DNA from 3 places in the Streptomyces sp. NPDC005533 genome. Region 2 is predicted to be linked to each of the others. Evidence: riboswitches for the same ligand, from Rfam matches in the RefSeq annotation. Region 2 holds a riboswitch; each other region holds the start of a gene.
What was found. A riboswitch is a leader RNA that binds a small molecule or an ion and turns the genes downstream of it on or off. The one in region 2 is predicted to bind thiamine pyrophosphate.
Positions count from the first base shown of each region.

Region 1: another riboswitch for thiamine pyrophosphate. It lies ahead of thiC (phosphomethylpyrimidine synthase ThiC); the one in region 2 lies ahead of thiO (glycine oxidase ThiO).
Region 3: another riboswitch for thiamine pyrophosphate. It lies ahead of ACFYP3_RS01625 (thiamine ABC transporter substrate binding subunit); the one in region 2 lies ahead of thiO (glycine oxidase ThiO).

Region 1 covers NZ_JBIAJH010000012.1:161,977-172,396, forward strand. Annotated here, with positions in the region: gene ACFYP3_RS15120 (IclR family transcriptional regulator) at 1-372, shown strand, start outside; gene ACFYP3_RS15125 (SsgA family sporulation/cell division regulator) at 470-919, shown strand; gene ACFYP3_RS15130 (YibE/F family protein) at 930-2,378, opposite strand; TPP riboswitch at 2,451-2,596, shown strand; gene thiC (phosphomethylpyrimidine synthase ThiC) at 2,590-4,377, shown strand; gene ACFYP3_RS15140 (glycosyltransferase) at 4,441-5,550, opposite strand; gene ACFYP3_RS15145 (hypothetical protein) at 5,673-6,491, opposite strand; gene ACFYP3_RS15150 (metallophosphoesterase) at 6,640-7,926, opposite strand; gene ACFYP3_RS15155 (LacI family DNA-binding transcriptional regulator) at 8,142-9,257, opposite strand; gene hisC (histidinol-phosphate transaminase) at 9,620-10,420, shown strand, end outside.
Region 2 covers NZ_JBIAJH010000021.1:94,724-105,143, reverse strand. Annotated here, with positions in the region: gene metF (methylenetetrahydrofolate reductase [NAD(P)H]) at 1-763, opposite strand, end outside; gene thiE (thiamine phosphate synthase) at 912-1,547, opposite strand; gene ACFYP3_RS22035 (Rv2175c family DNA-binding protein) at 1,624-1,989, opposite strand; gene ACFYP3_RS22030 (NAD(P)/FAD-dependent oxidoreductase) at 2,067-3,323, opposite strand; TPP riboswitch at 3,405-3,516, shown strand; gene thiO (glycine oxidase ThiO) at 3,514-4,683, shown strand; gene thiS (sulfur carrier protein ThiS) at 4,680-4,892, shown strand; gene ACFYP3_RS22015 (thiazole synthase) at 4,898-5,692, shown strand; gene pknB (Stk1 family PASTA domain-containing Ser/Thr kinase) at 5,860-7,773, shown strand; gene ACFYP3_RS22005 (deoxyribonuclease IV) at 7,783-8,640, shown strand; gene ACFYP3_RS22000 (sulfite oxidase-like oxidoreductase) at 8,709-9,341, opposite strand; gene bfr (bacterioferritin) at 9,544-10,020, shown strand; gene ACFYP3_RS21990 (bacterioferritin-associated ferredoxin) at 10,061-10,312, opposite strand.
Region 3 covers NZ_JBIAJH010000001.1:350,306-360,725, reverse strand. Annotated here, with positions in the region: gene ACFYP3_RS01645 (NAD(P)/FAD-dependent oxidoreductase) at 1-1,397, shown strand, start outside; gene ACFYP3_RS01640 (cytochrome P450) at 1,458-2,708, shown strand; gene ACFYP3_RS01635 (ABC transporter ATP-binding protein) at 2,705-3,733, opposite strand; gene ACFYP3_RS01630 (ABC transporter permease) at 3,733-5,349, opposite strand; gene ACFYP3_RS01625 (thiamine ABC transporter substrate binding subunit) at 5,445-6,536, opposite strand; TPP riboswitch at 6,622-6,731, opposite strand; gene rlmN (23S rRNA (adenine(2503)-C(2))-methyltransferase RlmN) at 6,790-7,902, opposite strand; gene ACFYP3_RS01615 (phosphatidate cytidylyltransferase) at 8,031-9,104, opposite strand; gene frr (ribosome recycling factor) at 9,104-9,661, opposite strand; gene pyrH (UMP kinase) at 9,747-10,420, opposite strand, start outside.

The DNA of each region.
Region 1 (10,420 bases), on a different contig from region 2:
GCCGACTTCCGTGCGACCGGCCATGCGCACGCCATCGGGCAGTGCCTGCTCGGACAACTCGACGAGGAAATGCGCAAGGACCATTACGACCGTCATCCGGTCGAGCCGATCACCGCTTTTACCGTGCGGGATCTCCGGTCCCTGGAGTATCGGATCGGGGCCCTCGGGCGAATGCAGCCAGTAACCGAACGCCAGGAATATGCACTTGGCACAGTCTGCGCGGCCATCCCCATCACAGCGGGCGATACCGCCGCAACCATGGCGATTTCTCTCCCCTTGCACCAGGAAGATCGATTGCTCTATGTAGTCGATCGGCTACGGAGTGAAGTAGGCGCGCTGTTGAGCACCCTCTCGTTCTCTATCAGTATCTGAAAACTCACTCCTTGTGATCTGCTAGCGCTTCCACCACTCTTGTCAAGAGGAGCCTGGGGGATCATTCCTGGCCACTTCCACTACAGCGGGGTAGGCAATGCGCGAGTCGGTACAGGCAGAGGTCATGATGAGTTTCCTCGTTTCCGAGGAGCTGTCGTTCAGGATTCCGGTGGAACTGCGGTACGAAGCCCGTGATCCCTACGCGGTCCGCCTGACCTTCCACCTTCCCGGAGACGCGCCCGTGACCTGGGCGTTCGGCCGGGAGCTCCTCCTCGACGGCATCAACAAGCCGTGCGGTGACGGCGATGTGCACATCGCCCCCACCACCCCGGAAGACCTGTCCGACGTCCACATCCGGCTGCAGGTCGGCGCCGACAGGGCCCTGTTCCGCGCCAGCGCGGCGCCGCTCGTCGCGTTCCTCGACCGCACCGACCGGCTCGTCCCGCTCGGACAGGAGCGGAACCTGGGCGACTTCGAGGAGCACCTCGACGAGGCGCTCGGCAAGATCCTGGCCGAGTGGAAGCAGAACGAGCAGAACGCCGGCTGACGCACCACCCTCAGCGCTTGCGCCGCCGGCCCCGGCCGCCGCGGACCGGTCCCGAGGCCGCCGCGACGTCCGGGGGGCCCGGCCGGTCGGCGGCCACCACCAGCGAGGCCAGCGCCGTCGTCACCGGGACCGAGGCCACCAGTCCGATCGAGCCGACGAGCGTCCGTACGATCTCCACCGCGACCAGCTCGCTGTTGGCCACCGAGCCCATGCTGCTGTTGGCGATCGAGAACAGCAGCAGCAGCGGAAGCGCGGCACCCGCGTAGGCCAGCACCAGCGTGTTGACCACCGACGCGATGTGGTCGCGGCCGATCCTGATCGCCGCCCGGTACAGGCCGCGCGGCCCCATCGAGGGGTCCGCCGCGTGCAGTTCCCAGACCGCCGAGGTCTGGGTGACCGTCACGTCGTCGAGCACGCCCAGCGATCCGATGATCACGCTCGCGAGCAGCAGACCGCTCATGTCGATGTCCGGGTAGAGCCCGTGGATCAGCCCGGTGTTGTCGTCCGTGTTGCCGGTGAGGGACGCCCAGTCGATGAACACCGAGCCCAGCAGACCGATCAGCAGCAGCGAGACGAGCGTGCCGAGGACGGCGACCGAGGTGCGGGCGGTCAGGCCGTGGCACATGTAGAGCGCGATCAGCATGATGGCGCTCGCCCCGACCACCGCGACCACGAGCGGGTTCGAACCCTGCAGGATCGCCGGGAGGATGAAGAGGGTCAGCACGCCGAAGCTGACGATCAGCGCGATCAGGGCGAACAGCCCGCGCATCCGCCCGACGAGGACGACCGAGACCGCGAAGATGCCGGCCAGCACCGCCAGGGGGATCTTGCGGTTCACGTCGATCACGGAGTACTGCAGGTCGCGGGGGGCGTCCGGCGCGTACGCCACGACGACCTCCTGGCCGTCCGTCAACTGCCGTGGCGCGCCCGGCTGGACGATCTCCACGAAGGTGCGGCCCTTGTCCGGACCGCTGCCGACCTCGACGGTGGCCTTCTTGCACTCCCCGGTCTGCGCGGCCTGCGCCTCGCGGCCCTCGGGCGTGGAGGGGTCGGCGGTCGGCGGCACCTGCGCGGCGTTCACGGACTTGCAGTCGACGTGTTCGAGGGAGACGACCCTGCCCTGCTGCGTCTGGCGGTCGAAGCCCACCCCCGTGCGCTCGTGGGCGGGGGCGCCGCCCGGCCAGAGCACCACCATGCCGATGAAGACGGCGGTGGCGAAGGGGATCAGCACGGCCGCGATGACCTTGCGCAGGTGCTTCGAGACGGGGGCCGCCGGGCCGTGGCCGTGGCCGTGTCCGTGTCCGTGGGAATGACCGCCGTGGCCGGCGGAGTGGCCACCGTGGTGACCGGCGGACGGCCCGGACGAGTGTTCGGCGGAGTGCCCGGGGCCGTGGTGCTCGTGGCCGATGTGGCCAGGGGGCTCTGTGGGCTCGGTGGGGGGCTGCGGCGAGGGCGTCACCAGCAGATCATCGCAAGAGATGAGGGGGCCCACTGTTCAGCACGCCATGGATGACGCTAGCGTGGGGGCACCTTTGCACAACGCGGGAGCTCGGAGCACCGGGCTGAGAGGACGCTGATCACCGTACGCGCATCACGGATGCGTGCGGGAGGAGGCTGCGTCGACCGCCGAACCTGTTACCGGGTAATGCCGGCGTAGGGAGATAGGTCTCATGACCATTCAGGACGCACGCACGCCTGCCGTCGGCCAGGACGCCGACGGCCAGACCGAGCGCCAGCCCGGCTGGCACAAGGGCTACGTCGCGGGCTCCCGCCCCGACATCCGGGTGCCGGTCCGCCAGGTCCACCTCACCAACGGCAAGGACGTGACGCTCTACGACACGTCCGGTCCGTACACCGACCCCCAGATCGAGACCGACGTCCGCCGGGGCCTCGCCCCGCTGCGCGAGAACTGGATCATCGGCCGTGGCGACACCGAGGAGTACGCGGGCCGTCCCGTGCGCCCCGAGGACGACGGCATCAAGCACACCTCGCCCCGCGGTGGCCTCAAGAACCTCGACGCGGTCTTCCCGGGCCGCCCGCGTCAGCCCCGCCGGGGCCGTGACGGCCAGGCCGTCACGCAGCTCGCGTACGCCCGCCGGGGCGAGATCACCCCGGAGATGGAGTACGTCGCGATCCGCGAGAACGTCTCCCCCGAGGTCGTCCGCGAGGAGATCGCCGCAGGTCGCGCGGTGCTTCCCGCGAACGTGAACCACCCGGAGATCGAGCCGATGATCATCGGCAAGCGCTTCCTGGTGAAGGTCAACGCCAACATCGGCAACTCCGCGGTCACCTCCTCCATCGAGGAGGAGGTCGACAAGATGACCTGGGCGACCAAGTGGGGCGCCGACACGGTCATGGACCTCTCGACGGGCCGCAACATCCACACCACCCGCGAGTGGGTGCTGCGCAACTCCCCCGTCCCGATCGGCACCGTGCCGCTCTACCAGGCGCTGGAGAAGGTCGACGGCCGGGCCGAGGAGCTGACCTGGGAGATCTACAAGGACACGGTCATCGAGCAGGCCGAGCAGGGCGTCGACTACATGACGGTCCACGCCGGCGTGCTGCTGCCCTACGTGCCGCTGACCGCCCGCCGCAAGACCGGCATCGTCTCGCGCGGTGGCTCGATCATGGCCGCGTGGTGCCTCGCGCACCACAAGGAGAACTTCCTCTACACGAACTTCGAGGAGCTCTGCGACATCCTCGCGACGTACGACGTCACGTACTCGCTGGGTGACGGCCTGCGCCCCGGCTCCATCGCGGACGCCAACGACGCGGCGCAGTTCGCGGAGCTGAAGACGCTGGGCGAGCTCAACACGATCGCCAAGCGCCACAACGTGCAGACGATGATCGAGGGGCCGGGCCACGTCCCGATGCACAAGATCAAGGAGAACATCGACCTCCAGCAGGAGATCTGCGAGGAGGCGCCGTTCTACACGCTCGGCCCGCTCACCACGGACGTCGCGCCCGCCTACGACCACATCACCTCGGGCATCGGCGCCGCGATGATCGCCTGGTGGGGCACCGCGATGCTCTGCTACGTCACGCCCAAGGAGCACTTGGGCCTGCCCAACCGCGACGACGTGAAGACCGGCGTCATCACGTACAAGATCGCGGCGCACGCCGCCGACCTGGCCAAGGGGCACCCCGGCGCCCAGGAGTGGGACGACGCGCTGTCGGACGCGCGGTTCGAGTTCCGCTGGGAGGACCAGTTCAACCTGGCCCTCGACCCGGACACGGCCCGTGAGTTCCACGACGAGACCCTGCCCGCCGAGCCGGCCAAGACCGCGCACTTCTGCTCCATGTGCGGTCCGAAGTTCTGCTCGATGAAGATCTCGCAGGACATCCGGCGCGAGCACGGCGGCGACCTGAAGGCCGACGAGATCCAGGCGGGCATGGCGGAGAAGTCCGCCGAGTTCGCGGCCTCGGGCAACCGCGTCTACCTGCCGCTGGCCGACTGACGCGCCGCACGGACGGAGGGCGCCGCTCCCAGGCCTGTCGGGCCGGGGCGGCGCCCTGCCGCGTCAGGCGACCACGAGGTACGGGTCCACCTTGCGCCGTGCGAAACCGAGGTTGGCGAGGACCCGGTCCCGGTGCTCGTCGGGGAGGGCATCACCCGTGAGGAGCCGTTCGCAGCAGTCCAGCGACTCCCGGTACTCGCCGACCCAGTAGGCGGCCACGGCGAGTTCGTCGAGGGCGCGCCACTCGTACCACTCGGACTCGACGAACAGCACGTCGTCGGGGCGGGGGATCCGTACGGCCTGCCGGGCGAACATGTACGCGAGGGGCCAGCGGCCCTCGTTGCGGCAGACGCGGGCGAGATCGCCGAGCGATTCGGCGCGCGAGGGCCGGCTCTCGTGGGCACGCAGGTAGCGGTCGGTCACCTCGGCCGGCGGTCTCCCGATCCGGGCCGCGATCCGTGCCGCGTAGAGCCGGGCGCAGAAGGACTCCTCGGCGAATCCGCCCATGTCCGCCCGGAGGTCGTAGGCGGCGAGGGATTTCTCGGCTTCTCCCGCGTCGCGCCAGCTCTGCGCCAGGTAGAACGCGTAGCGCGCGTTGTCCGGTTCCTCGGCCAGCCCCTGTTCGAGGATCCTCGCGTCGTGCAGGTACTTCTCCCGCTCGCCGCCTTCGCGCTGACGGGCCCCGCCGCCGACGACGAGGATGTTGAGGCCCTCCAGCGTTCCGCGGCTGTACGGGGCCTCGCACGCGAGGTGTTCGTGGAGTACGCCGACGTATCTCCACGGCAGGCGCGTGGAGACGAGGGCGGGCCGCCAGTGGACGACGGGCTCGTGGTGCACGGCGAGGTGGTACGCGTCGAGCGTGAGGTCCGGCAACCGGAACCCGCACTCGACTTCCATCACGTCGTCGGCGTCGATGAACAGCAGGTAGTCCGCGCTGGAGCGGGCGAGCTCGATGGCCTCGCTGCGGCTGCCGTCGAACCCCCGCCAGGGCCGCTCGTGCAGGACGCCGGGCAGATCGGCGAGGTATTCCCGGATGACGTCCTGGGTCCCGTCGGTCGAGCCGGTGTCCACGATGACCCATGTGTCGATCAGCGGACGCACCGATTCGAGACATCTCCGGATCACGTGCGCCTCGTTCTTGACGATCATGCTGAGGCAGACTTTTGCTTTCACGAGCCGACGGTAGGCATCCGGGTCATGCCCTGCAAGGAAGCTCGAACGGCCATGGGGGGCGGATTATTAGTCCGACGAGTCGACTTGTTCGCACGGCCGGCGGGGGTCAATCCGGCCGGGGGTTAATCCGGCCGGTGGTCGGGGCCGCCGAAGTCCGGGCTGGTGAAGTCCGGGGGCGTGTAGCCGGGGCGGGGTCCCTCCGAGGGGGATCCGGGGCTGGTGAAGTCGGGTCGGCTGTATCCCAGGTTGGGGATGCGCCCGGCCGCCGGCGTTCTGGGGGTGGGGAAGCCCGGCCCCGCACTCGGATCGGCCAGCGCGTCCCGCAGGAACGGCATGATCCCCCGCTCCAGCAGGGCGTGCCGCCAGGCCTCGCGGGCCCGCGCCACCTCGTCCGGTACGGCCTCGGTCTCGTCCGCCGCCACTTCGGTCGCGCTGTTGCGGACGGCCGTCACGAGCAGCCCGATCACCGCGAACAGCAGCGCCGCGACGGTGAGCGCGCCGAACAGCCAACCCGCCGTCAGCATCGTCTTGGCGAAGGCCGGTTCGGGCTCGATCAGCTTCAGGCTGTAGCCCACGAGCAGGAATATCAGCATGGCCGTGCCCGCCAGGACGGGGGCGAGGACCGCGACCACGGCGCTGACGCCCGCGCCGCCGCCCATGCCCTGTCCGCCGTCCTCGTCCGCCGCGGCGCCGGGCGTGGACAGCACCTCGTCGCGCCGTTCCTCGCGGACCTTCACGTAGTGGCCGTACTCGGCGGCGGCCGCAGCCGCCAGCAGTGCGCTGGCCCCCTGGGCCATGGTGCGCAGCTGTTCGGCGTTCAGCCGTTCGCCGAGGGTGGCGAGCTCGGGCCGTTCGTTCGCGGTGCGCAGCGCCTCGTCGAGGAGCCGGTCGAATTCTGGTCGGTCTTCGGTCAGCAGGTGCGGAGCGCTGGTCATGTGCATCCCCCGATGCTCCGTAGAAGCCGGTATCCCCGCGTAGAACGGGGCGCCGGCACAAACGGAGGAGAGCCTGCTACGGATAGAGCGATGGTAGAGCGCCCGCACCACGCCGTGACAGGGGCTTTGCGGAAATACCCCTATGCGTAAGCTCTCAGTCGCTCAGAGGGAGTTGTACGACAAGCAGCTTGCCCGCCATCGTCACCCCGCCGTCCATCGCGATGGCGAGCCCGTCCGCGTACACATGCGGGCCGTCCACGGCCTCCGGGCCGCGCGACTCGTCCCCGTCCTCGGTGCCCACCTCGCCGAGCAGGTACGGGATGGGGCTGTGGCCGTGCACGACGCGGCTGCCGCCGTAGGTGTCGAGGAGTTCGCGGACGGCCTGCGGGCCGGTGCCCTCGTCGCGGAAGGCGAACCGCTTGGTGAACTTGCGGAAGAGGTCCCACGTGATGTCGGCGTCGCCCCGGTTGAGGAGCTCGTGGATGGTGTCGTTGACGTCCTCGATGGAGTCGCCGTAGTCGAGGTAGGCCGTGGTGTCGGAGTGCAGCAGCAGGTGGCCCTCCTCCAGGACGGCCGCGTCCAGCCGCGACATCCACTGCAGGTGCACGTCCTGCAGGCGCTCCATGTCGGAGCGCTGGCCGCCGTTGAGGAGCCAGGCGGCCTGGAAGGTGGCGGTGCCGGCGCCGGAGACGACGGGGGTGTCGCCGAACCGCTTGGCGCCGATGAGCAGCAGCTCGTGGTTGCCCATCAGGGCCTTGCAGTAGCCGCCCGCGGCGGCGGCCTCGGCGGACAGCCGCATCACGAGGTCGATGACGCCGATGCCGTCGGGGCCGCGGTCGGTGAAGTCGCCGAGGAACCAGAGCCGGGCGTTGCCGGCGGACCAGCGGCGGTCCGCGTCGATCAGGCCCTGGGCGTGGAGTTCGGTGACGAGCTCGTCGAGGTAGCCGTGGACGTCGCCGACGACGTAGAGCGGGCCGGGTCCGTCGGCCGCGGTCTCCTGCGGGACGTACTGGACCTGGACGGTGTCGCCGGGACCGCCGACGGCGCCGCGGCCGATGATCGGCAGGTCGCGGTGGGTCGGGGTGTAGCCCTCGAAGTCGTCGTCCTCGGGGCCCTGGCTCGTCGCGTGCGCGGGATGCGGGGCCGGCGGTGCGGCGGGCGGCGTGGCGAGCGGTGCGGGCGGTGCGGGCGGCACCGGTGCGGGCGGTGCGGGCGGCACCGGTGCGGGCGGCACCGGCGCGTAGCCGGGCTGCGGGGGCACGGCCGGCGTGCCGTCGTCGTAGTACGCCGGGTACGCGCCGTAGACGGGAGCCTCGTCGGTGTTCCCGGAAGATACGGCGTACGCGGCGGGTTCGGTGACTGGAACCCGGAAGTCCCGCAGCGTGTCCGTCCGCATCGCGGGTCCCTGACCGGCCCCCTGAGTCATCGACCCCTCCACCACCGTCGCGCTGCCGTACACCTGCGGACCCTCCTGACCTCCGGGGAGGAGGGTCCGTGATGTCGTGCGCCCATCATAGGAATGCGGCTCGCGCTCTGTGACGCACCAGGGGTGGTGAATCCTTAGCGGAGCCGATCGTTCCTACCGTTTTCTACCGATATCTGTGTTGCTGAAATGTTCGGCCGGGTCCCCGGCAGGCCGACCGGACGGTCTGGCGGTCAGTCCTTGGCCGGGGAACGGGGTGGGCTGACGGTCGTGCGCGGCTGCCTGCGCTGCGACGAGGTACGGATGATGAGCTCGGTCGGGACGACCTGTTCGACGGGGCGTCCGGTGTCCATTCCCTCGATCGCGTCGATGAGCAGCTGTACGACGGCGGTGCCGATGCGGCGCGGTTTGAGGGAGAGCGTGGTGATGGGCGGTTCGGTGTTGGCGTAGACGGTGGACTCGCTGCAGCACACGAGCAGCAGGTCCTCGGGGACGCGCAGGCCGTAGCGCCGGGCGGCGGCGAGCAGGTCGGTGCCGTTGGGGTCGAAGAGCCCGTAGACGGCGTCGGGCCGGTCGGGCCGGGCGAGGAGCCGGTCGGCGGCGACGGCGCCCGCGCACGGGTCGTGGGCGGGGTAGGACTCGTAGACGGGGTCCTGGCCGACGCGCTCGCACCAGTCGAGGTAGGCGGTGGTGGAGAGCCGGGTGTACGTGTCGGTGGTGGTGCCGGTCAGCAGGCCGATCCGGCGGGCGCCGGCGGCGGCGAGGTGGTCGAGCAGGCCGAGTACGGCGGCCTCGTGGTCGTTGTCGACCCAGGCGGTGACGGGGAGGGAGCCTGCGGGGCGGCCGTCGGAGACCACGGGCAGGCCCTGGCGGACCAGTTCGGTGACGACGGGATCGTGGTCGGAGGGGTCGATGACGACGGTGCCGTCGAGGGCGACGTTGGACCACACGTCGTGGCGGGAGGTGGCGGGGAGGATGACGAGGGCGTAGCCGCGGGCGAGCGCGGCCGAGGTGGCGGCCCTGGCCATCTCGGCGAAGTAGGCGAATTCGGTGAAGGTGAAAGGTTCATCCCCGTACGTCGTCACGGTCAGGCCGATGAGGCCCGACTTGCCGGTACGGAGGGTGCGGGCGGCGGCCGACGGGCGGTAGCCCAGCCGGTCGGCCACCTCGCGAACGTGGCGGCGGGTGGCGTCCGGCAGCCGTCCCTTGCCATTGAGCGCGTCGGAGACGGTTGTGATGGAGACGCCCGCCGCGGCGGCCACGTCCCTGATGCCTGCCCGGCCCTGTCGGCCGGCGGCCCGCCGGGTGGTCTCGGTCCGGCTCACCTGATGCTTCCCTGCTGCTGTCATGGCGAGCCGATAGTAGGGCTCGGGGGGGTGGGTGGTCCGGGTGCATATGCACCCGTTGACAGGCACGATTCTGCATGGTTCGCCACCCCCAATGACCTTGGAATTGAAGGTATTTGATTGCTGAGAGTGAGGGTGGAGCTTGTCGGCGGGTCCGGGCATGCCAAAACGGTGTGGTCTCGGGACGGTCTCAACTCACCTGCACGAGGGACGCGCGCCACGGCGCAGGCCACCGGCGCGCGCATATATGCGCGCGCTCCCCCGGATTCCAGGCGCCCCCCATTCTCGGAACGGCGGAATCCTCATAAGGTGAGCAGTATTGAGTCGACGGCGACGTCGGACGGGACGGTCGAGGAGGACCTGCGGTGAGCGAGAAGAGCCCGAAGCTGCGCGCCGAGCTGGACGGCATTCCGACGTACAAGCCCGGGAAGCCGGCTGCCGCGGGAGGACCCGTCGCGTACAAGCTGTCGTCGAACGAGAACCCGTACCCGCCGCTGCCCGGCGTGCTCGAGACCGCGGTCTCGGCGGCCGGCAGCTTCAACCGGTACCCCGACATGGCCTGCACCGGCCTCGTGAACGAGCTCGCCGAGCGCTTCGGGGTGCCCGTCGAGCACATCGCCACGGGCACCGGCTCGGTCGGCGTGGCCCAGTCGCTGATCCAGGCGGCGGCAGGCCCGGGCGACGAGGTGATCTACGCCTGGCGCTCCTTCGAGGCGTACCCGATCCTCACGCAGATCGCGGGCGCGACCTCGGTGCAGGTCCCGCTGACCGACGGGGACGTGCACGATCTGGAGGCCATGGCGGCGGCGATCACCGACCGCACCCGGCTGATCTTCGTCTGCAACCCGAACAACCCCACGGGCACCGCCGTGCGCCGCGCCGAGCTGGAGCGCTTCCTGGACCGGGTGCCCTCGGACGTCCTGGTGGTCCTGGACGAGGCGTACCGCGAGTTCGTGCGCGACACGGACGTCCCGGACGGCGTCGAGCTCTACCGCCACCGCCCGAACGTGGCCGTGCTGCGTACGTTCTCCAAGGCGTACGGGCTGGCCGGCCTGCGGGTCGGCTTCGCCATCGCGCACGAGCCGGTGGCCGCGGCGCTGCGCAAGACGGCCATGCCGTTCGGCGTCAGCCAGCTCGCGCAGGACGCGGCGGTGGCCTCGCTCCGC
Region 2 (10,420 bases):
CCGGATCGTCCTTGACGGCGAGCATGCGCTCTTTCACGTGCGCGGGGAAGACCGCGTTGCTGAGTTGGGGCAGCCGGTCGAGCTGCTTGATCGCCACAACAGGCATGACCTCGGGGATGATCGGGGTCTCGCAGCCCGCCTTCTCGACGCTGTCGCGCAGCCGCAGATAATTCTCCGGATCGAAGAACATCTGGGTGATGGCGTAGTCGGCGCCCGCGCGGCACTTGTCCACGAAGTGCCGGATGTCCGTGTCCCAGTCCGTCGAACGCGGGTGCATCTCGGGGAAGGCCGCGACGCCGACGCAGAAGTCGCCGGACTCCTTGACGAGGCGCACCAGGTCGGCGGCGTAGTGCACGCCCTCGGGGTGCGCCACCCACTCGCCCATCGGGTCGCCCGGCGGGTCTCCGCGCACGACGAGCATGTTGCGGATCCCGGCGTCGGCGAACTGCCCGATGACGTTGCGCAGCTCGGCGACCGAGTGGTCCACGGCGGTGAGGTGCGCGACGGGGGTCAGCGTGGTGTCCGCGGCGATCTCCTGGGTGGCCTTCACGGTGCCGCCGCGGGTGGAGCCGCCGGCTCCGTAGGTCACGGAGACGAAGCTGGGGGATACCGCCTCGACCCGGCGCAGGGCGTTCCAGAGGTTGCGTTCGCCCTTCTCGGTCTTCGGGGCCCAGAACTCGAAGGAGTACGAGCGCCCGGACGCGAGGAGGTCGCGGACCGTGTGTGCACGATCCGACCAGGTGGAAGCGGTACCAGAGGCCATGTGGGCAGGTTAGACGCGGCCGGCCGGTCACCGAAGCGCTGTCCGCCTTTTGGACACGTTTTTGGACACCCGGAGGGCGGCTCTGGTCAGGCGGGGGGCCGAGGCGCTAGGGGGGTTCTCCCCCGCTCCCTGTCCGGGCGGACAGGACTCAGCCGAGCCGGGCCCGGACGCGCTTGGCGAGCTCGGCGGCGGCCGCACCGGGGTCGGTGGCCTCGGTGAGGGCGCGGACGACCACGACGCGGGTGGCTCCGGCGTCCAGCACCTCGTCCAGGTTGCTGCCGTCGATGCCGCCGATGGCGAACCAGGGGCGGTCCTGCTCCAGCGAGGCCGCGTACCGGACCAGCCCCAGGCCGGGGGCGTGGCGTCCGGGCTTGGTGGGCGTGGGCCAGCAGGGGCCGGTGCAGAAGTAGTCCACGCCGGGCTCGGCGACGGCCGCGTCGACCTCGTCCTCGGCATGGCAGGAACGGCCGATCAGCACGCCCTCGCCGAGGATGGCGCGGGCCGCGGGGACGGGGAGGTCGCCCTGGCCGAGGTGCAGGACGTCGGAGCCGATGGCGTGGGCGACGTCGGCGCGGTCGTTCACGGCGAGGAGCTTGCCGTGGCGGCGCGCGGCCTCGGCGAACACCCGGAGGTGTTCGAGTTCCTCGCCCGCCTCCATGCCCTTGTCCCGGAGCTGGACGACGTCCACGCCTCCGGCCAGGACGGCGTCGAGGAACTCGGGGAGGTCACCCTGCCGCTTGCGGGCGTCCGTGCAGAGGTAGAGCCGGGCGTCGGACAGCTGCATGGGTGGACCCCCCGTGGTGGAGGCGGTGTACGGGCGCGGGGCCCGTACACCGCGGTGGAGCGAACTGCGGATCAGGTCAGAGGGCGAGCGCCTGAGCGCGGCGCTTCACCTCCGTGCCGCGATTCTCGCTCAGTGCCTGCACGGGCGTGCCGGGCAGGGTCGGATCCTCGGTGAAGAGCCACTCCAGGATCTCCTCGTCGGTGAAGCGGTCGTCGCGCAGCACGGTCAGCAGTCCGACCAGGCCCTTGACGACCTTGTCACCGTCGATGAAGGGGGCCGGCACCTGCAGGGCGCGGTTCTCGCCCCGGCGTACGGCGATGAGCTGCCCTTCCTTGACCATCTGGCGGACCCGGGTCACCTCGATGTCCAGCTTCTCCGCGATGTCGGGGAGGTACAGCCACGAGGGGACAAGGGCATCGATCTTTGCGTCAATCTCGGTCACGGACACAAGCCTGCCATCTCGGCTCCGCCGTCGGTACCTGGGCGGCCCGTACGGGTCGCCGCCCGGGCCCGGAGCCGTCAGGCGGCGGCCGACTTCAGCGGGGTGGCCGGGTCCGCCACCTTGGACGGGTCCAGGGGCACCGCCGTCTCGATGAGCTTGCGGCCCTGCGCCACATCGCGGGGGCGGCCCACCGCCAGGACCGCGACCAGCGCGCCGGCCCGCAGCCAGCACACCGACCAGGCCGGCCCGGCGGGGTCGCCGCGCCAGAGCAGGGTGTCGGCAGCGCCGTGGTGTCCGGCGTACTGCACGAACCGTCCGAACTGCTCCGACCAGAAGTACGGCACCGGGTCGTAGACCTCGCCCGCCTCCCCGGCCCCGCCCCGGGCCCCGGCTCCGGCCCCGATCTCGGCCAGGACGTTCGCCGCGACCGTCCGCGGCCCCTGGAGCGCGTTGTCCCAGTGGTGGACGAGCAACCGCTTCCCGTAGCGCCCGGAGGGGAAGGAGGCGCAGTCGCCGACGGCGTACACCCCGGGCAGGGAGGTGCGCAGGTACGCGTCGGCGGTGACCGAGCCGTCGGGGCCCCGTTCCACCCCGCTCCCGGCCAGCCATCCGGTGGCGGGCCGGGCGCCGATGCCCACGACGACCGCGCCGGCCGGCAGGGCCCGGCCGTCCGCGAGCAGGACGCGGCCCTCCTCGATCCCGGCCACCTTCGCTCCGGTGATCAGCTCGGCGCCGGCCTCCTCGTACCAGCGCGCCATCGGCTCGGCAACCTCGGCGGGCAGCGCCCCCGCCAGCACCCGGTCCGCCGCCTCGACCACGGTCACCGCGCAGCCGGCCTCGCGGGCCGCGGTGGCGAACTCGGCGCCGATCCAGCCCGCCCCGACGACCACCGTCCGGGGCGCGGTCGCGAGGACCGGCCGCAGCCGCGCCGCGTCGTCCAGGGTGCGCAGCAGGTGGACGCCCGGGACGCCTCCGGTGCCGGGCAGGGTCAGCGGCTCGGCGCCGGTCGCCAGCACGAGGACCCCGTACGGGACCGGGCCGGCCTCGGTGTCCAGCTCGCGGTCGGCGGCCCGCAGTCCGGTGACCTCGATGCCGAGCCGCAGCTCGATGCCGAGCCCCTCGAAGTCCACGTCGAAGGCGGAGTCCTCGGCCTTGCCGAGCAGGACCGCCTTGGACAGCGGGGGGCGGTCGTAGGGCTGGTGGGGTTCGGCTCCCAGCAGGGTCAGGGGGCCTTCGAAGCCCTGCTCGCGCAGGGCGACCGCGGTCTGCACCCCGGCCATTCCGGCGCCGACGATCACGACGCCGCGCTGATGGTGTTCCGTCTGCTCGCTCACCCGGCCACCCTAATCATCTGACGCTCCGTCAGGAACAGGTGCCGCCTTACCGGCCGTCCGCGGCCGGGTTAGTCTGGCCACCGTACCTATCGCGGGAGTCCGGCGCACCGGGCTGAGAGGGAGGCTGGCCGGCCTCCGACCGTACGAACCTGATCCGGGTCATGCCGGCGAAGGGAGGGGCTGGACGCCCATGCACTCATCTCTGAAGGGATCCGACGTCCTCGTCATCGGGGGCGGGATCATCGGCCTGGTCACCGCCTGGCGCGCCGCGGCGCGCGGGCTGCGCACCGTGCTCGCCGACCCGGCGCCAGGCGGCGGCGCCGCCCAGGTCGCGGCCGGCATGCTCGCCCCCGTCACCGAGCTGCACTACGGCGAGGAAGCCCTGCTGGGCCTCGGCCTCGCCTCCGCCGCGCGCTATCCCGAGTTCGCCGCCGAGCTCGCCGACGCGAGCGGCGGCATCGACATCGGCTTCCGCACCTGCGGCACCCTCGCCGTCGCCCTCGACGCCGACGACCGCCTCCACCTGCGGGAACTGCACGCGCTGCAGCGGCGCTGCGGCCTGGAGTCCGAGTGGCTCACCGGCCGCGAGTGCCGCCGTCTGGAGCCCATGCTCGCCCCGGGCGTACGCGGCGGCCTGCGCGTGGACGGCGACCACCAGGTCGACCCGCGCCGGCTCGCGGCCGCCCTGCTGGCCGCCTGCGAGCGGGCCGGCGTGATCATCCACCGGGCGGCGGTGGAACGGCTGCTGGTCACCGCGGACCGGGCGGCCGGGGCCGCGCTCGACGACGGTACGGAGCTGCGCGCCGGCCAGGTGGTGCTGGCGGCGGGCTCGCTCAGCGGCCGGCTGGCGGGCGTACCGCCGGAGGTGGTGCCTCCCGTACGGCCGGTCAAGGGACAGGTCCTGCGGCTGGCGGTGCCACCGGCCTACGCGCCCTTCCTCTCCCGGACCGTCCGGGCGGTCGTCCGCGGCAGCCACGTCTACCTGGTGCCGCGCGAGAACGGCGAACTCGTCGTCGGCGCCACCAGCGAGGAACTCGGCTGGGACACCACGGTCACCGCGGGCGGAGTCTACGAACTCCTGCGCGACGCCCACGAACTGGTCCCCGGCATCACCGAACTCCCCCTCACCGAGACCCGGGCGGGGCTGCGCCCCGGCTCGCCCGACAACGCCCCGCTGCTCGGCCCGACCGACCTGCCGGGCCTGCACCTGGCCACCGGGCACTACCGCAACGGGGTGCTGCTGACCCCGCTCACCGGTGAGGTGCTCGTCGAGCTGCTGGCCACCGGCGAACTGCCCGAGATCGCGCGCCCCTTCAGCCCCCGCCGGTTCTCCGCCGCACGTCAGGAGTCGTACGCATGAGCCTGCCCGTATCCGTCTCCGTCAACGGCGAGCCGCGCGAGCTCGCGGCCGGCACCACGCTCGACACGGTGGTCGCCACGCTGACCGCGGCCCCCTCCGGGGTCGCCGCGGCCCTCAACGAGACCGTGGTCCCGCGCGGGCAGTGGCCGGCCACCCCGGTGGGCGACGGCGACCGCGTCGAGATCCTCACCGCGGTCCAGGGGGGCTGAACGGCATGGCTGACGACCTCTTCACCCTGGGCGGCCGGACCTTCTCCTCCCGCCTGATCATGGGCACGGGCGGGGCCCCGAGCCTGGACGTGCTGGAACGCTCCCTGGTCGCGTCCGGTACCGAACTCACCACGGTCGCGATGCGGCGCCTCGACCCCACGGTCCAGGGCTCCGTCCTCTCCGTCCTGACCAGGCTGGGCATCGCCGTGCTGCCCAACACGGCGGGCTGCTTCACGGCGGGCGAGGCCGTGCTCACGGCCCGGCTGGCCCGGGAGGCCCTGGGCACGGACTGGATCAAGCTGGAGGTGGTCGCGGACGAGCGGACCCTCCTGCCGGACGGGATCGAGCTGCTGGACGCCGCCGAGATCCTGGTGGACGAGGGCTTCACGGTCCTCCCGTACACGAACGACGACCCGGTGCTCGCGCGGAAGCTGGAGGACGTGGGCTGCGCGGCGATCATGCCCCTCGGGTCCCCCATCGGCTCGGGGATGGGCATCCGCAACCCGCACAACTTCGAGCTGATCACGGAGCGGGCGTCGGTCCCGGTCATCCTGGACGCGGGCGCGGGCACGGCGTCGGACGCCGCCCTCGCGATGGAGCTGGGCTGCGCGGCGGTGATGCTGGCCTCCGCGGTGACGCGGGCGCAGGAGCCGGTCCTGATGGCGTCCGCCATGCGGGACGCCGTCTCGGCGGGGCGGCTCGCGTTTCGCGCGGGGCGCATTCCGCAGCGCCGCTTCGCCGAAGCCTCCTCTCCCGCGCAGGGCCGCGCCGTCCTGGACCCCGAACGCCCGGCGTTCTGACCCGCGGGCCCGCTCCGGGGGGCTCCGCCCCGGACCCCGGACGGCGCTCCGCGCCCGCGCCTCGAACGCGCCCCGCGACGGCGTCGCGCCCGGCGGTCACGTCACAGCTGCGCTGCAAGGCGGACCACCCGGGCGGGGCGGGCGCGACGCCCCAATAGAATCGCGGCGTGGATACGACCCTGGATGACCCCCTCGTCGGGCGCGTGCTCGACGGCCGCTACCGCATCGACGCCCGCATCGCGGCCGGCGGCATGGCCACGGTCTACCGGGCCGTCGACACGCGCCTCGACCGCGTGCTCGCCCTGAAGGTGATGCACCCGGCCCTCGCCGCCGACGCCGCCTTCGTCGACCGGTTCATCCGCGAGGCGAAGTCCGTGGCCCGGCTCGCGCACCCCAACGTGGTCGCCGTCTTCGACCAGGGCACGGACGGGCCGTACGTCTACCTCGCCATGGAGTACGTCTCCGGCTGCACCCTGCGCGACGTGCTCCGCGAGCGCGGCGCGCTCCAGCCGCGGGCCGCGCTCGACATCCTCGAACCGGTGCTCGCCGCCCTCGGGACCGCCCACCGGGCCGGCTTCGTCCACCGCGACATGAAGCCCGAGAACGTCCTGATCGGCGACGACGGCCGGGTCAAGGTCGCCGACTTCGGGCTGGTCCGGTCCGTGGACTCGGTCACGAACACCACCGGGTCCGTCCTCGGCACCGTCTCCTACCTGGCCCCCGAACAGATCGAGAGCGGCGTCGCCGACACCCGCGTGGACGTCTACGCCTGCGGTGTCGTCCTCTACGAGATGCTCACCGGCGCCAAGCCCCACCTCGGCGACAGCCCCGCTCAGGTCCTCTACCAGCACCTCAACGAGGACGTCCCGCCGCCCTCCGCCGCGGTCCCGGGGCTCCCCGTCGGGCTCGACGAGCTCGTCGCGGAGGCCACGGCCCGCAATCCCGAGCTGCGCCCCTACGACGCCGCCGCGCTGCTCGGCCTCACCCGCGAGGCCCGCGGCCGGCTCGGCGACGCCGAGCTGGACGCCGTACCGCCGCAGGCGCGGGCCGAGGTGCGGTCCTCCGCCGAGGACCGCACGGGTGTGATCCCGCGCCCGGTGGCCGCGCAGCCCGTGAACCTCACCTCCCGGCTGGAGACCCTGCCCCCGCCGCCCTCCTCGCCCGCTGCGCACCGGCAGGCGCCCGCCGGGCGGCCCCGCCGGGGCGTGTTCCTGGTCATCGCCGGGGTGCTGCTGGCCCTGGGGGTGGGCACCGGCGTCTGGTACATCAACTCCGGCCAGTTCACGAAGGTCCCGAACCTGCTCGGCAAGACCGAGGCGCAGGCCCGCTCCCAGCTGTCCGCGGCGGGGCTCGGCGTGAAGCGGGTCGACCGGAAGTTCAGCGACGCCTTCGACCGCGGGACGGTGATGAACACCGATCCCCCGGGCGGCCGCCGGATCCGCGGCAACGGCGCGGTGACCCTCACCATCTCCCGCGGCCCCGAGGTCGTGGCCGTGCCCAACCTCAAGGGCAGGCCGCTGGAGGAGGCCAAGGCCGAGCTGACGAAGTCCGGGCTGGCGCCCGGCATCGTCACGCAGGCCTTCAGCCAGGACGTCGCGCAGGGCACGGTGATCAGCTCCGACCCGGCGGTCGGCGACAAGCGGGCGCCGGACACGGCGGTCTCGCTCGTCGTCAGCAAGGGCCGCCCGGTGCAGGTCCCGACCGTGACGGGGCTGCCCGTCGACCAGGCGACGGCCGGCCTGGAGGCGCTGGGGCTCAAGGTGGCGACCGCCCCCGAGCAGGTCAACTCCCCCGCGGCGGCCGGTACGGTCGCGAACCAGTCGATCGGCGCCGGGAGCCAGGCCGCGGCCGGTGACACGATCACCCTGACCGTGTCCAAGGGCCCGCGCCCGACGCCGGTCCCGAACGTGACCGGCCAGGACGTGGACGCGGCCCGCAAGGCGCTGGAGGCCGCGGGCTTCAAGGTGAAGGTGGAGCGGCCGTTCCTCTCCTTCAGCAACACCGTGGACTCCCAGTCGGTGCTGGGCGGACTGAACGCCCCCGAGGGCTCCACGATCACCATCCGGACCAAGGGGCTGTAGAGCGCAGTGATACGCAATCCGGTCGGCGGGCACGTCCCCGTGGCGGGCGGCCTCGCCAAGGTCGGGCTGGCCTACGCCCGCGAGATGGGCGCCGAGGCCGTCCAGGTCTTCGTCGCCAATCCCCGTGGCTGGGCCACCCCGGTCGGCAACCCGGCCCAGGACGAGCAGTTCCGCGCGGAGTGCGCGGCCGAGTCGATCCCGGCGTACGTGCACGCGCCGTACCTGATCAACTTCGGCTCGCACACCGGGGCCACCGTGGAGAGGTCGGTGGAGTCGCTGCGCCACTCACTGCGCCGGGGCCGGGAGATCGGCGCGCTCGGCGTGGTCGTGCACACCGGGTCGGCGACCGGGGGCCGCCCGCGCGAGGCGGCGTACGCGCAGGTCAGGGAGCACATGCTGCCGCTGCTGGACGAGCTGACGCACGAGGACGACCCGTTCCTGCTGCTGGAGTCCACGGCGGGGCAGGGTTCCTCGCTGTGCTCGCGGACCTGGGACTTCGGACCGTACTTCGAGGCGCTCGATCACCACCCCAAGCTGGGAATCTGCCTGGACACCTGCCACGTCTTCGCGGCCGGTCACGACCTGGCGGAGCCGGGCGGGACGAAGGCGACGCTCGACCTGCTGGTGGAGACGGTGGGCGAGGGCCGGCTGAAGCTGGTCCACGCGAACGACTCCAAGGAGGGCGTGGGCGCCCACAAGGACCGGCACGCCAACATCGGGCAGGGCCACATCGGCCGGGAGGCCTTCGCCGAGCTGTTCACGCACCCCGCGATGGAGGGCGTCCCGCTGATCACCGAGACCCCGGGCGGCAAGGAGGGGCATGCGGCGGACGTGGCGCTGCTGAAGGAGCTGCGCGGCCCGCAGTGACCCGGTGATCGCTCGCCGGCGCCGACTTCCTACGGCCGTCCGGGTGACCCCGGCCGCCGGCCCCGGGCCTACAGCTCGGGACCGTCCCCCGGCTCCTCCTGGTACGAGTAGCGCTGCTCGCGCCAGGGGTCGCCCGTGTTGTGGTAGCCGCGCTCCTCCCAGAAGCCGCGGCGGTCGGCCGTCATGTACTCGACGCCGCGGACCCACTTGGGGCCCTTCCAGGCGTACAGGTGCGGAACCACGAGCCGCACGGGGAAACCGTGCTCGGCGGTGAGCAGTTCACCGCCTTGGTGGGTGGCGAAGACGGTCCGCTCGGAAGCGAAGTCGGCGAGCCGCATGTTGGAGCTGAAGCCGTACTCGGCCCACACCATCACGTGCGTGACCTGCGGCGCGGGCGGCGCCAGGGCCAGGATCTCGCGGGCGAGCACACCGCCCCATTCGGCGCCCTGCATGCTGAACTTGGTGACGCAGTGCAGGTCCGCCACGACGGAGTCGAACGGCAGGGCCGTGAACTCCTCGTGGTTCCAGCAGTGCTTGTCCCCGTCGGCCGTCGCGCCGAAGACCCGGAACTCCCAGCGGTCCGGCTTGAACTTGGGCACGGGCCCGTAATGGGTGACCGGCCAGCCGCGCTGCAACCGCTGCCCCGGTGGAAGCTCCGGCGACTCTGCTCCCGGAGATTCCCGGCTTTCCGGCTGACCCATGACTCCATGGTGACAGACCCGGCAGGGTGGTCACGACCAGGTCTGGACCGATCCGGGCAAGTCACGGCAACTCCCACTAAGGAGGCACTTACTGGACGGCCCCGGACGGCAGTGCAAGGATGCGCGCAGATCCCCCAGTGAGCACTGGGAGGTACCACCGGCCCCGTCACGTGACTGACATTGCCTGGAAGGAGCCTCTGCGATGCAGGGCGACCCCGAGGTCCTCGAGTTTCTGAACGAGCAGCTGACCGGCGAGCTGACGGCCATCAATCAGTACTGGCTGCACTACCGCATCCAGGACAACAAGGGCTGGACCAAGCTCGCCAAGTACACGCGTGAAGAATCCATCGACGAGATGAAGCACGCGGACAAGATCACCGAGCGCATCCTGATGCTCGACGGTCTGCCGAACTACCAGCGGCTCTTCCACGTGCGCGTCGGGCAGACGATCACGGAGATGTTCCAGGCCGACCGCCAGGTCGAGGTCGAGGCCATCGACCGGCTCAAGCGCGGCATCGAGGTCATGCGCGGCAAGGGCGACATCACCTCGGCCCGCCTCTTCGAGGAGATCCTGGAGGACGAGGAGCACCACATCGACTACCTCGACACCCAGCTGGAGCTCATCGAGTCCCTGGGCGAGCCGCTCTACATCGCCCAGCTGATCGAGCAGCCGAGCTGACAGCCGGCCGTCGGTCGTTCGGGGGGCCGGGCCCGGCCGGTCAGGCCGCTTCCGCCAGTACGGGCGGACGCTCCGTCTCGGCGGCGAGCACGGCCGCCGCGTCACCCTTCTCCAGCAGCTCCCGGCGCGGGCAGGCGCCGCGGCCGAGGATGCCCTGGATGGTGCGGACGCAGGAGCCGCAGTCGGTTCCGGCCTTGGTGGCCGAGGCGATCTGGCGCGGGGTGCAGGCCCCGGCTGCCGCGTGGTCCTTGACCTGCTTGTCGGTGATCCCGAAGCAAGAGCAGACGTACACGCGGTTCACCTCCCTGGGCGGAATGGTTCGACGAGCCATCCCCTATTCGGTGAGGCTTACCTAACCGTACCTAAAGTCAGGGTGGCCTAAAACCCCTGGAGACGACGG
Region 3 (10,420 bases), on a different contig from region 2:
AAGGAACACGCGACGGAGCCCTGGAGCGGCTCAAGCGCGAGGGGCGCATCGTCGTCGTCGGCGCTTCGCTGGCCGGCCTGCGGGCGGCCGAGACCATGCGCGAGAAGGGCTTCGCCGGTTCGCTCACGATGATCGGCGACGAACCGTACGAACCCTACGACAGGCCCCCGCTGTCCAAGCAGGTCCTGCTGGGCAACGCGGTGGCCGACCACACGGCGCTCCCCCGCCGCCGCGCGATCGACGCCGATTGGCGCCTCGGGGTCCCCGCCACGGGACTGGACATGTCCGCCCGCCGGGTCCGGCTCGGCAACGGCGACGAGGTCGAGTACGACCGGCTGCTGATCGCCACCGGAGTGCGGGCACGGCCCTGGCCCAACCCGGAGGAGGGCGCCCTCAAGGGAGTCTTCGTCCTGCGCACCCGCGACGACGGCGAGAAGCTCCAAGCGGCCCTCGCCGCCGGCCCCCGCCGGGTGCTCGTCATCGGAGCCGGCTTCACCGGGTCCGAGATCGCCTCCGCGTGCCGGGAACGCGGCCTGGAGGTCACCGTCGCCGAACGGGGCGCGGCGCCGCTGGTCGGCGCGCTCGGCGGGGTCATCGGCGAGATCGCGGCCGGGATGCACCGCGAGAACGGGGTGGACCTGCGCACCGGTGTCATGGTGACCGGGCTGGAGGGCGATCCCTCCGGGCGGGTGCGCGCCGCCCACTTCTCCGACGGATCCACCGTCGAGGCCGATGTGGTGGTGGTCGGGCTCGGCGCGCAGCGCAACACCGAGTGGCTCGCCGGGTCGGGGCTGGGCGCCGGCCCCCGCGGCATCGCCTGCGACGCGGGCTGCCGGGCCTTCGACATCCGCGGCATAGTGACCGATGACATCTACGTGGCGGGTGACGTGGCGCGTTCCCCGCACGCCCTGTTCGGTTACCAGTTCCTCTCCCTGGAGCACTGGGGCAACGCGGTCGCGCAGGCCGACACCGCCGCGCACAACATGCTCAGTGAGAGCGCGGACCGCCGCCCCCACCTGTGGGTGCCGGCGTTCTGGTCCTCGCAGTTCGGGGTGAACATCAAGTCGGTCGGGGTTCCGCCGATGGGGACCGAGCTCCTCGTCACGCAGGGCTCGCTCGCGGAGCGCCGGTTCGCGGCCGTGTACGGGTACCAGGGGCGCGTGATCGCCGCCGTGACCTTCGACAACTGCCGGTGGCTGCCGTTCTACGAGCACCAGATCGAGACGAACGCCCCGTTCCCCCCGGAGTTCTCCACGGTGGACCGCAGGCCGGAGGGGCACAGGCCGGTGCCGGCGGACTTCCCGGACCCCTCGGTGCCGACGCACGGGCCGACCATCACCCTCAGCGGCTACTCGCCGGCCGACCGGAAGATGACCTTCGTCCCCGGGCGCCCCTGACCGCGTCCCGGACCGCACCGCGCCCTCCCCCGAGGATCACGAGGATCACGAGGACCCGCCATGACACAAGCCCTCCTGCGGGAGATCATCGACTACGCGAACCGCGCGAACCCGTATCCGCTGTACGAGGAGCTCCGCAAGACCCCGGTGTCCCACGACGGCGACGGCCCGTACGTGGTCAGCACGTACTACGAGATCCAGAGCCTCCTGCACGACCCGCGGATCAGCTCCGACGCGAAGAACCTCAAGTCCACCGGGGACGACCCGCTGGGCCAGGCCGAGGACGAGGGGACCGGGACGGCCCTGCCGCCGTCCTTCCTCAAGCTCGACCCGCCGGACCACGACCGGCTGCGGCGGATGACGAACCGGCCCTTCGGCCCGCCCCACAGCCCCCACCGGGTGCACGACATGCGCGACGAACTCGGCGGCCTCGTCACCGGGCTCATCGACTCGATCTCCGAGAGGGGCAACCTGGACCGGGTCGACCTGGTCGACCAGTTCGCCTACCCCTTCCCGGTCACGGTCATCTGCCGGCTGCTCGGCGTGCCCCACGAGGACGAGCCGAAGTTCCACGTCTGGGCGGAGACCCTCGCCGCGAGCCTGGACCCCGACCCGGACGCCGACCCCACCGAGCACGGCAAGGGCGCCATGGACGCCCGCATGGAACTGGGCATGTACCTGGCCGGGTTGATCGAGGAGCGCCGCAAGAACCCGGGCACCGACATGCTGTCCCAGCTGGCGACCGACGACGGCCCGGACGGGTCGATGACCACCATGGAGGCGCTCAGCACCTCCGCGCTGCTGCTGATCGCGGGCCACGAGACCACGGTCAACCTGATCACCAACGGGATGCTGACCCTGCTGCGCCACCCGGACGTCCTCAAGAGGCTCCGCGAGGACCCCGGTCTGTCCGTCCCCATCGTCGAGGAGCTGCTGCGGTACGAGCCGCCCGTGCAGCTGCTCCCCCAGCGCACCACCCTCTCCGACATCGAGGTCGCCGGCGTCATGATCCCCAAGGGCGCCTCCCTGTGGCTGATCCTGGCCTCCGGGAACCGTGACCCGAAGCGGTTCGAGAACCCCGACCGCTTCGACCCCGACCGCAAGGACATCCAGCACCTCGGCCTCGGCAGCGGCATCCACAGCTGCTTCGGGGCTCCGCTGGCCCGGCAGGAGGCGCAGCTCGCGCTGAGCGAGCTGGCCCGCCGGCTGGAGAACCCTCGGCTGCTGGAGGACCCGCCGCCCTACCGGCAGAACGCGGTCCTGCGCGGCCCGCGCCACCTGCCGATCGCCTGCGACGGCATCCGTCCCTAGGTCGGGTCCGGCGGGAGGACGACGACCTCGGACGGGGTGAAGGTGACCGCGACCCGGTCCCCCACGGCCGGCGCCCCGGCCAGTGCGCACTCCGCCTCCAGCTGCGGCCCGGCCCCGGGCCTCAGCCGCAGCGCGACGTGCGTGCCGCGGAAGGTGCGGGACACCACCTCGCACCGCAGGCCGGCCGCGCAGAGCACCACCCCGGCCGGGCGGATCAGCAGCCGCTGCTCCCCCTCGGGGGATCCCTCCGGGACCGCCACCCTGCCCCACGGGGTCCCGGCCGCCGTGCCCGAGACCACGGCCGGGACGACGTTCTCGAAGCCGAGGAACCGCGCCACGAACTCCGAGGCGGGCCGCTGCCACACCTCCAGCGGGGTCCCGGCCTGCGCGATCCCGCCGTCCCTCATCACGACGACCCTGTCGGCCAACGCGAAGGCCTCCCCCTGGTCGTGGGTGACGGCGAGCACCGTCGTGCCCAGCCCGGAGAACAGCTCCCGCAGTTCCACCACGAGCCGCTCCCGCAGCCCGCGGTCCAGCTGTCCCAGCGGTTCGTCGAGCATCAGCAGCCGGGGCGACGGCGCCAAGGCCCGGGCCAGCGCGACCCGTTGCTGCTCGCCGCCCGACAGGGAGGCCACCGCCCGGCCCTGGGCCCCGGGGAGCCCGACCAGTTCGAGCAGGTCCGCGACCCGGGACGCGTGGGAGGCGCGCGCGCCGCCGCGCATCCGCAGGCCGAAGGAGACGTTCGCGCCGACGTCCCGGTGCGGGAAGAGCTGGTGGTCCTGGAACATCAGGCCCACGCCCCGCCGGTGCACGGGCACGTCGGACTGGTCGTCCCCGCCCAGCAACACCCGGCCCTCGGACACCTGCTGGAGTCCGGCGACGACCCGCAGCAGGGTGGACTTGCCGCTTCCGCTCGGCCCCAGCACGCATACGATCTCGTGCTCGGCGACCTCCAGGTCCACGGAGTCGACGACCGCGCGCTCGCCGAAGCGGACCGACACCCCTTCCAGCTGAAGCAGTGTCATCAGAACTCCCCGGAGGTCTTGTCGGGTCGCAGTCGCTCCAGCACCAGCAGGGACACTGCGCACACCAGCATCAGGATCGTGCTCAGGGCCATCGCCTGCCCGTAGTTCATCTCGCCGGCCCGCCCCAGCAGCCGCGCCACGGCCACCGGCAGCGTCGGCCGGTCCGCCCGCGCGATGAACACGGTCGCGCCGAACTCGCCCAGCGAGACGGCGAAGGCGAACCCGGCCGCGATCAGCAGCGCCCGCCGCACCAGCGGCAGGTCCACCTCCCGCCAGGCCCGCAGCGGCGACGCGCCGAGCACGGCGGCCGCCTCCCGCAGCCGCCCGTCGACCGCGCGCAGCACCGGCAGCATGGTCCGTACGACGAAGGGCACGCCCACCAGCGCCTGGGCCAGCGGCACCAGGATCCACGAGGTCCGCAGGTCCAGCGGCGGCTCGTCCAGGGTGATCAGGAAGCCGAAGCCCACCGTCACGGCGGACACCCCGAGGGGCAGCATCAGCAGCGCGTCGAAGCCGCGTACGAAGCGGCCCGCGCGCCGGGTCAGCGCGGCGGCCGCGAGTCCCCCGACGAACAGGGCGATCGCGGTGGCGGCGAGCGCGTACCGCAGCGAGTTCCAGATCGCCTCCAGCGGCGGCACCAGGAAGGTCCCGCCGCCGGCGCCCGCGTCCTGGAGGGCGCGGTAGAAGCCGAGGCCGTATCCGCCGGGGGTGTCGAAGGACCGCTCGACCAGCACGCCCAGCGGGAGCACGATCAGCAGCGCCACGGTCAGCAGCACCGCGCCCAGCAGTGTGCGCTGCGCCCAGCCGCGGGGCCGGTGCGTGGTCCGGCCCGGGTCCACCAGCCGCAGCGCGGTCTCGCGCCGCCGCACGGTCCGGGCGTGCACGGCGAGGATCCCGCCGATCGCGGCGAACTGCACCATGGTCAGCACGGCGGCCGTCGACAGGTCCAGGAGCTGCGCGGTCTGCCGGTAGACCTCCACCTCCAGGGTGGAGTAGGCGGGCCCGCCCAGGATCAGGACGACGCCGAAGGAGCTGAAGGTGAACAGGAAGACCATCAGCGAGGCCGCGGCCACCGACGGGGCCAGCGCGGGCAGGGTCACGCGCCGCCAGGCGGCGAACCGCCCTGCGCCCAGCACCCGGGCGGCCTCCTCCTGGCGCGGATCGAGCTGGGCCCACAGCCCGCCGACGGTACGGACGACGACCGCGTAGTTGAAGAAGACGTGCGCGAGGAGGATCGCCCAGACGGTGGTGTCGAGCCGGACCCCCATCGTTTCGTCCATCAGCCCGCCGCGCCCCAGCAGTGCGAGGAAGGCGGTGCCGACGACCACGGTCGGCAGCACGAAGGGAACGGTCACCACGGCCCGCAGCAGCTGCTTGCCGGGGAACTCGAAGCGCGCGAAGACGTACGCGCCGGGGAGTGCGATCAGCAGCGTGAGCACGGTGGAGGCGAGCGCCTGCCAGGTGGTGAACCACAGCACGCCGGCGATGTCGGGCCGGGTCAGCACCTCGCCGATCCGGCCGAACTGCCAGCCCTCGTCGGTCTTGACGCCGCGGCCGACGATCGCGGCGACGGGGTAGGCGAAGAACAGCCCGAAGAAGGCCAGGGGCACGGCCATGAGGGCGAGCCGTACGGCCGTCGCCCGGCCGCCCTCCCGGGGGCCGGGGCCCGGCGCGGCGCCCCCCGACGCCGCGCCCGACCCTTTGGCACCGCCTACTTCACGACGAGCGAGGTCCATGCCTTGACCCACTGCTCACGGTTCTTGGCGATGGTCTCGGGAGCCACGCTCTCGGGCTTCTCGACCACCACTCCGTGCTTCGTGAACAGCTCCGGCAGGGCGGCGTCCTTCGTGACCGGGTTCACGAACATCTGGAGCGGCATGTCCTCCTGGAACTTCTTGCTGATCAGGAAGTCCAGCAGGGCCTTGCCGCCCGCCTCGTTCTTCGCTCCCTTGAGCAGGCCCGCGAACTCGACCTGGCGGAAGCAGGTGCCGGTGGCGACGCCCGTCGGGGCCTCGGCCGGCTGCGGCTCGCCGTACAGCACCTCGACCGGCGGGCTGGAGGCGTAGGAGACGACCAGCGGGCGGTCGCCCTTGGCCTTCTTGCCGCCCGCGGAGCCGGAGAACCGCTCGTTGTAGGCCTGCTCCCAGCCGTCGACGACCTCGACGCCGTTGGCCTTGAGCTTGCTCCAGTAGTCCTTCCAGCCGTCCTCGCCGTACTTGCCGACGGAGGCGAGCAGGAAGCCGAGGCCGGGCGAGGAGGTCGCGGCGTTCTCGGTGACCAGCAGGTTCTTGTACTCGGGCTTGACCAGGTCGTCCAGCGTCTGCGGCGGGGCGATCTTCTTGTCGGCGAAGTAGGCCTTGTCGTAGTTGACGCAGATGTCGCCGGAGTCGATCGGGGTGACCCGGTGCTCCTTGTCGAGCACGTACTCCGGCTTGACCGTGTCCAGGCCCTTGGCCTCGTACGCCGTGAAGATGCCGTTGTCGAGGGCGCGCGAGAGCAGGGTGTTGTCCACGCCGAAGAACACGTCGCCGCGCGGGGAGCCCTTGGTGAGGATCTCCTGGTTCAGGGCGGCGCCGGCGTCGCCGGACTTGAGCACCTTGACGGTGTAGCCGCTCTGCTGCTCGAACTCCTTCAGGACCGTGTCGGTCACGTTGAAGGAGTCGTGGGAGACGAGCGTGACGGTCTTGTCGGTCGTGCCGGCGGACTTGCCGCCGGAGTCGCCGGAGTCGCCGCACGCGCTCAGCGTGGTCACGCCCAGCGCGGCCGCGAGCGCGGCGCCCGCGATCTTCTTGGTGGTGCTCACTGGTGAATTCCTCCTGGGATGTCCAGGAGAAGACGCGGCCCTGCCCGGCGCTCTGTGGGAGCGGACGCCGGGCAGGGCGCAACAGCTTGAGTGGTGACCGAACTTCCTACCCCGAATGACCGGGGCGAGGTTCAGAGGGTCTGCGGATGACGGATACCGCACTCTCAGCGCTGTGGCGCTCCCCTGTCGGAATATGAAATTGGTTCGGCCACAGGGTACCCCGTGGCCGAATAGGGCCTCCGCTGACCGGAACCTAGCGCTCCGAGGCCGCGAGCTGGCCGCACGCGCCGTCGATCTCCTGGCCGCGGGTGTCCCGTACGGTCACGGGTACGCCGTGGCGGGCGATGGCCTCGACGAAGGCCTTCTCGTCCTCGGGCCGCGAGGCGGTCCACTTCGAGCCGGGCGTGGGGTTCAGCGGGATCAGGTTGACGTGGACGCGCTTGCCCTTGAGCAGCTTGCCCAGCAGGTCGCCACGCCAGGCCTGGTCGTTGATGTTGCGGATCAGGGCGTACTCGATGGAGATCCGGCGGCCGGACTTCTCCGCGTACTCCCAGGCCGCGCCGAGCACCTCGCGGACGTTCCAGCGGGTGTTCACCGGGACCAGCGTGTCGCGCAGCTCGTCGTCGGGCGCGTGCAGCGAGACGGCGAGACGGCACTTGAAGCCCTCGTCGGCGAACCGCAGCATGGCCGGGACCAGGCCGACGGTGGAGACGGTGATGCCGCGCTGCGACAGGCCCAGGCCGTCGGGCTCGGGGTCGGTGAGCCGGCGGATGGCGCCGACCACGCGGTTGTAGTTGGCGAGCGGCTCGCCCATGCCCATGAAGACGATGTTCGACAGCCGTGCCGGGCCGCCGGGGACCTCGCCGTCGCGCAGCGCGCGCATGCCGTCGACGATCTGGTGCACGATCTCGGCGGTGGACAGGTTGCGGTCGAGGCCGGCCTGCCCGGTGGCGCAGAACGGGCAGTTCATGCCGCAGCCGGCCTGCGAGGAGATGCACATGGTGACCCGGTCGGGGTAGCGCATCAGCACGGACTCGACGAGCGTGCCGTCGTGCAGCTTCCACAGGGTCTTGCGGGTGGTGTCGTCGTCGCACGAGATGTGCCGGATGACGCTCATCAGGTCCGGCAGCAGCTCCTGCTGGAGCTTCTCCCGCGAGGCCGCCGGGATGTCGGTCCACTCGGCCGGGTCGTGGGCGTAGCGCGCGAAGTAGTGCTGGGAGAGCTGCTTGGCCCGGAACGGCTTCTCGCCGATCGCGGCGACCGCCTCGCGGCGCTCGGCCGGGGTCATGTCGGCGAGGTGCCGGGGCGGCTTCTTGGCCCCGCGAGGGGCGACGAAGGTGAGCTCTCCCGGAACGGGGCGGGCCATGGCAGGTACTCCTTGTAAGACGAAAGGCGCGCCGCAGAAGCAGCGCGCCCTCCAAGAGTAACCGCCCGGCGTGTCACACCGCCTTTTCGCAGGTCAGCCGGGGTCCGCGAAGGCGTCGGCAGGAGGGCTCAGCCCGTACCCACGAAGGCCGCCAGCAGCAGCCACACCACCGGGGCGGTCGGCAGCAGCGAATCGAGCCGGTCCATGATGCCGCCGTGGCCCGGAAGGAGGGTGCCCATGTCCTTGATGCCCAGGTCCCGCTTGATCATGGATTCGCCCAGGTCGCCCAGGGTGGCGCTGACCGCGACCGCGAGGCCGAGCAGGAGGCCCTGCCACCAGACGCCGCCGTCGATCAGGAACTCCATGCACAGCGCGCCGGCCGCCATCGCGAAGGCCACCGCGCCGAAGAGCCCCTCGCGGGTCTTTCCGGGGCTGATGCGCGGCGCGAGCTTGGTCTTCCCGAAGCGCCAGCCGACCGCGTAGGCCCCGGTGTCGCTGACCACGGTCAGGAGCAGGAAGGTGATCACGCGCTGGGGGCCGTCGTCGGCGGTGAGCAGCATCGCGACGAAGGTGGCCAGGAAGGGCACGTAAAACGCCGCGAAGGCGCCCGCCGTGACGTCCTTGAGGTAGTCCTCGGGTGGTTCGGTCATCCGCCACACCAGGACCGCCAGCACGGTCAGGGCCATGGCGACCCAGGCGCCCTCGGCCCCCCGGACGTACCCGGCGATGACCATGGCGGCGCCGCCGACCGCGAGCGGGACCAGCGGGGCCTTGATGCCCTTCTTCTCCTGGAGCCGGGAGGTGAGCTCCCACAGGCCCACGACGACCGCGACGACGATGACGCCGACGAAGACCGCCTTGACGATCAGCAGCGAGGCGAAGATCACCGCGCCGAGACCGACGCCGACCCCTATGGCGGCGCGCAGATCCCGGCCCGCGCGCTTCTTCGGCGGCGGCGAGGCGTCCTGCGGCTGCGGGGCATGCGGAGGCGGAGGGCTGGGCATGGGCTCCTGCGGCGGCGTATCGGCGCGGAAGAGGGGGCCGCCGTCCGGGGCGGCCCCCCGATCGCGTGCTTCCCGGTCGTCGAAGTCACGGCCGGCGGCATCGGGCACGATGGGCATGGGCCGAGTGTGCGGGCCCACCTGCGCATCGTATGCGGGACCCGCCGGAACCGGCTCCGGCTGCCAGGAAGTGTCGTTCATCAGACTTCGAGGAGCTCGGCTTCCTTGTGCTTGAGGAGCTCGTCCACCTGCGCGACGTACTTCGCGGTGGTGTCGTCGAGCTCCTTCTCCGCGCGACGGACCTCGTCCTCGCCGGCTTCCTTGTCCTTGACGAGCTTGTCGAGGGCGTCCTTCGCCTTGCGGCGCACGGCGCGGATCGAGACCTTGGAGTCCTCGGCCTTGGTGCGGGCGACCTTGATGTACTCCTTGCGCCGGTCCTGCGTCAGCTCGGGGAAGGTCACCCGGATGATGCTGCCGTCGTTGCTCGGGTTGACGCCGAGGTCGGAGTCGCGGATGGCCTGCTCGATGTTGCGCAGGGCGCTCTTGTCGAACGGGGTCACGATCGCCATGCGCGGCTCGGGCACCGAGAAGGAGGCGAGCTGGTTGATGGGCGTGATGGCGCCGTAGTAGTCCGCCACGATCTTGTTGAACATCGCCGGGTGCGCACGGCCGGTGCGAATCGCGGCGAAGTCTTCCTTGGCGACGACGACGGCCTTTTCCATCTTCTCCTCGGCCTCGAGGAGGATCTCTTCGGTCACCACGTGCTCCTGCATGTCTTGAATGGATGGTTCAGGCGGGCGGGGCCGGCGGGGCCGGTCCGGGCTCGGTCCGGCAGCGGACCGCTCAGACCCGGGTTTCCTGGTCGCTGACGAGCGTGCCGATCTTCTCACCCTTGACGGCGCGGGCGATATTGCCCTCGGCGAGCAGCTCGAACACGAGGATCGGCAGCTTGTTGTCGCGGCAGAGCGTGATCGCGGTGGCGTCGGCGACCTTGAGGTCGCGGGAGAGGACCTCGCTGTACTCCAGCGCGTCGAACTTGACCGCGTCCGGGTTCTTCTTCGGGTCGGAGTCGTAGACCCCGTCGACGCCGTTCTTGCCCATGAGCAGGGCTTCGGCGTCGATCTCCAGGGCACGCTGGGCGGCCGTGGTGTCGGTGGAGAAGTACGGCATGCCCATGCCCGCGCCGAAGATGACGACGCGGCCCTTCTCCAGGTGGCGCACGGCACGCAGCGGGATGTACGGCTCCGCGACCTGGCCCATGGTGATGGCGGTCTGCACGCGGGAGTCGATGCCCTCCTTCTCCAGGAAGTCCTGGAGCGCGAGGCAGTTCATGACGGTGCCGAGCATGCCCATGTAGTCGGACCGTGCCCGGTCCATGCCGCGCTGCTGGAGTTCGGCGCCGCGGAAGAAGTTGCCGCCGCCGATCACGACGGCGATCTCCGCGCCGTCGCGGACCACCGCGGCGATCTCACGCGCGATGGCGTGGACGACGTCGGGATCGACGCCCAGTCCTCCGC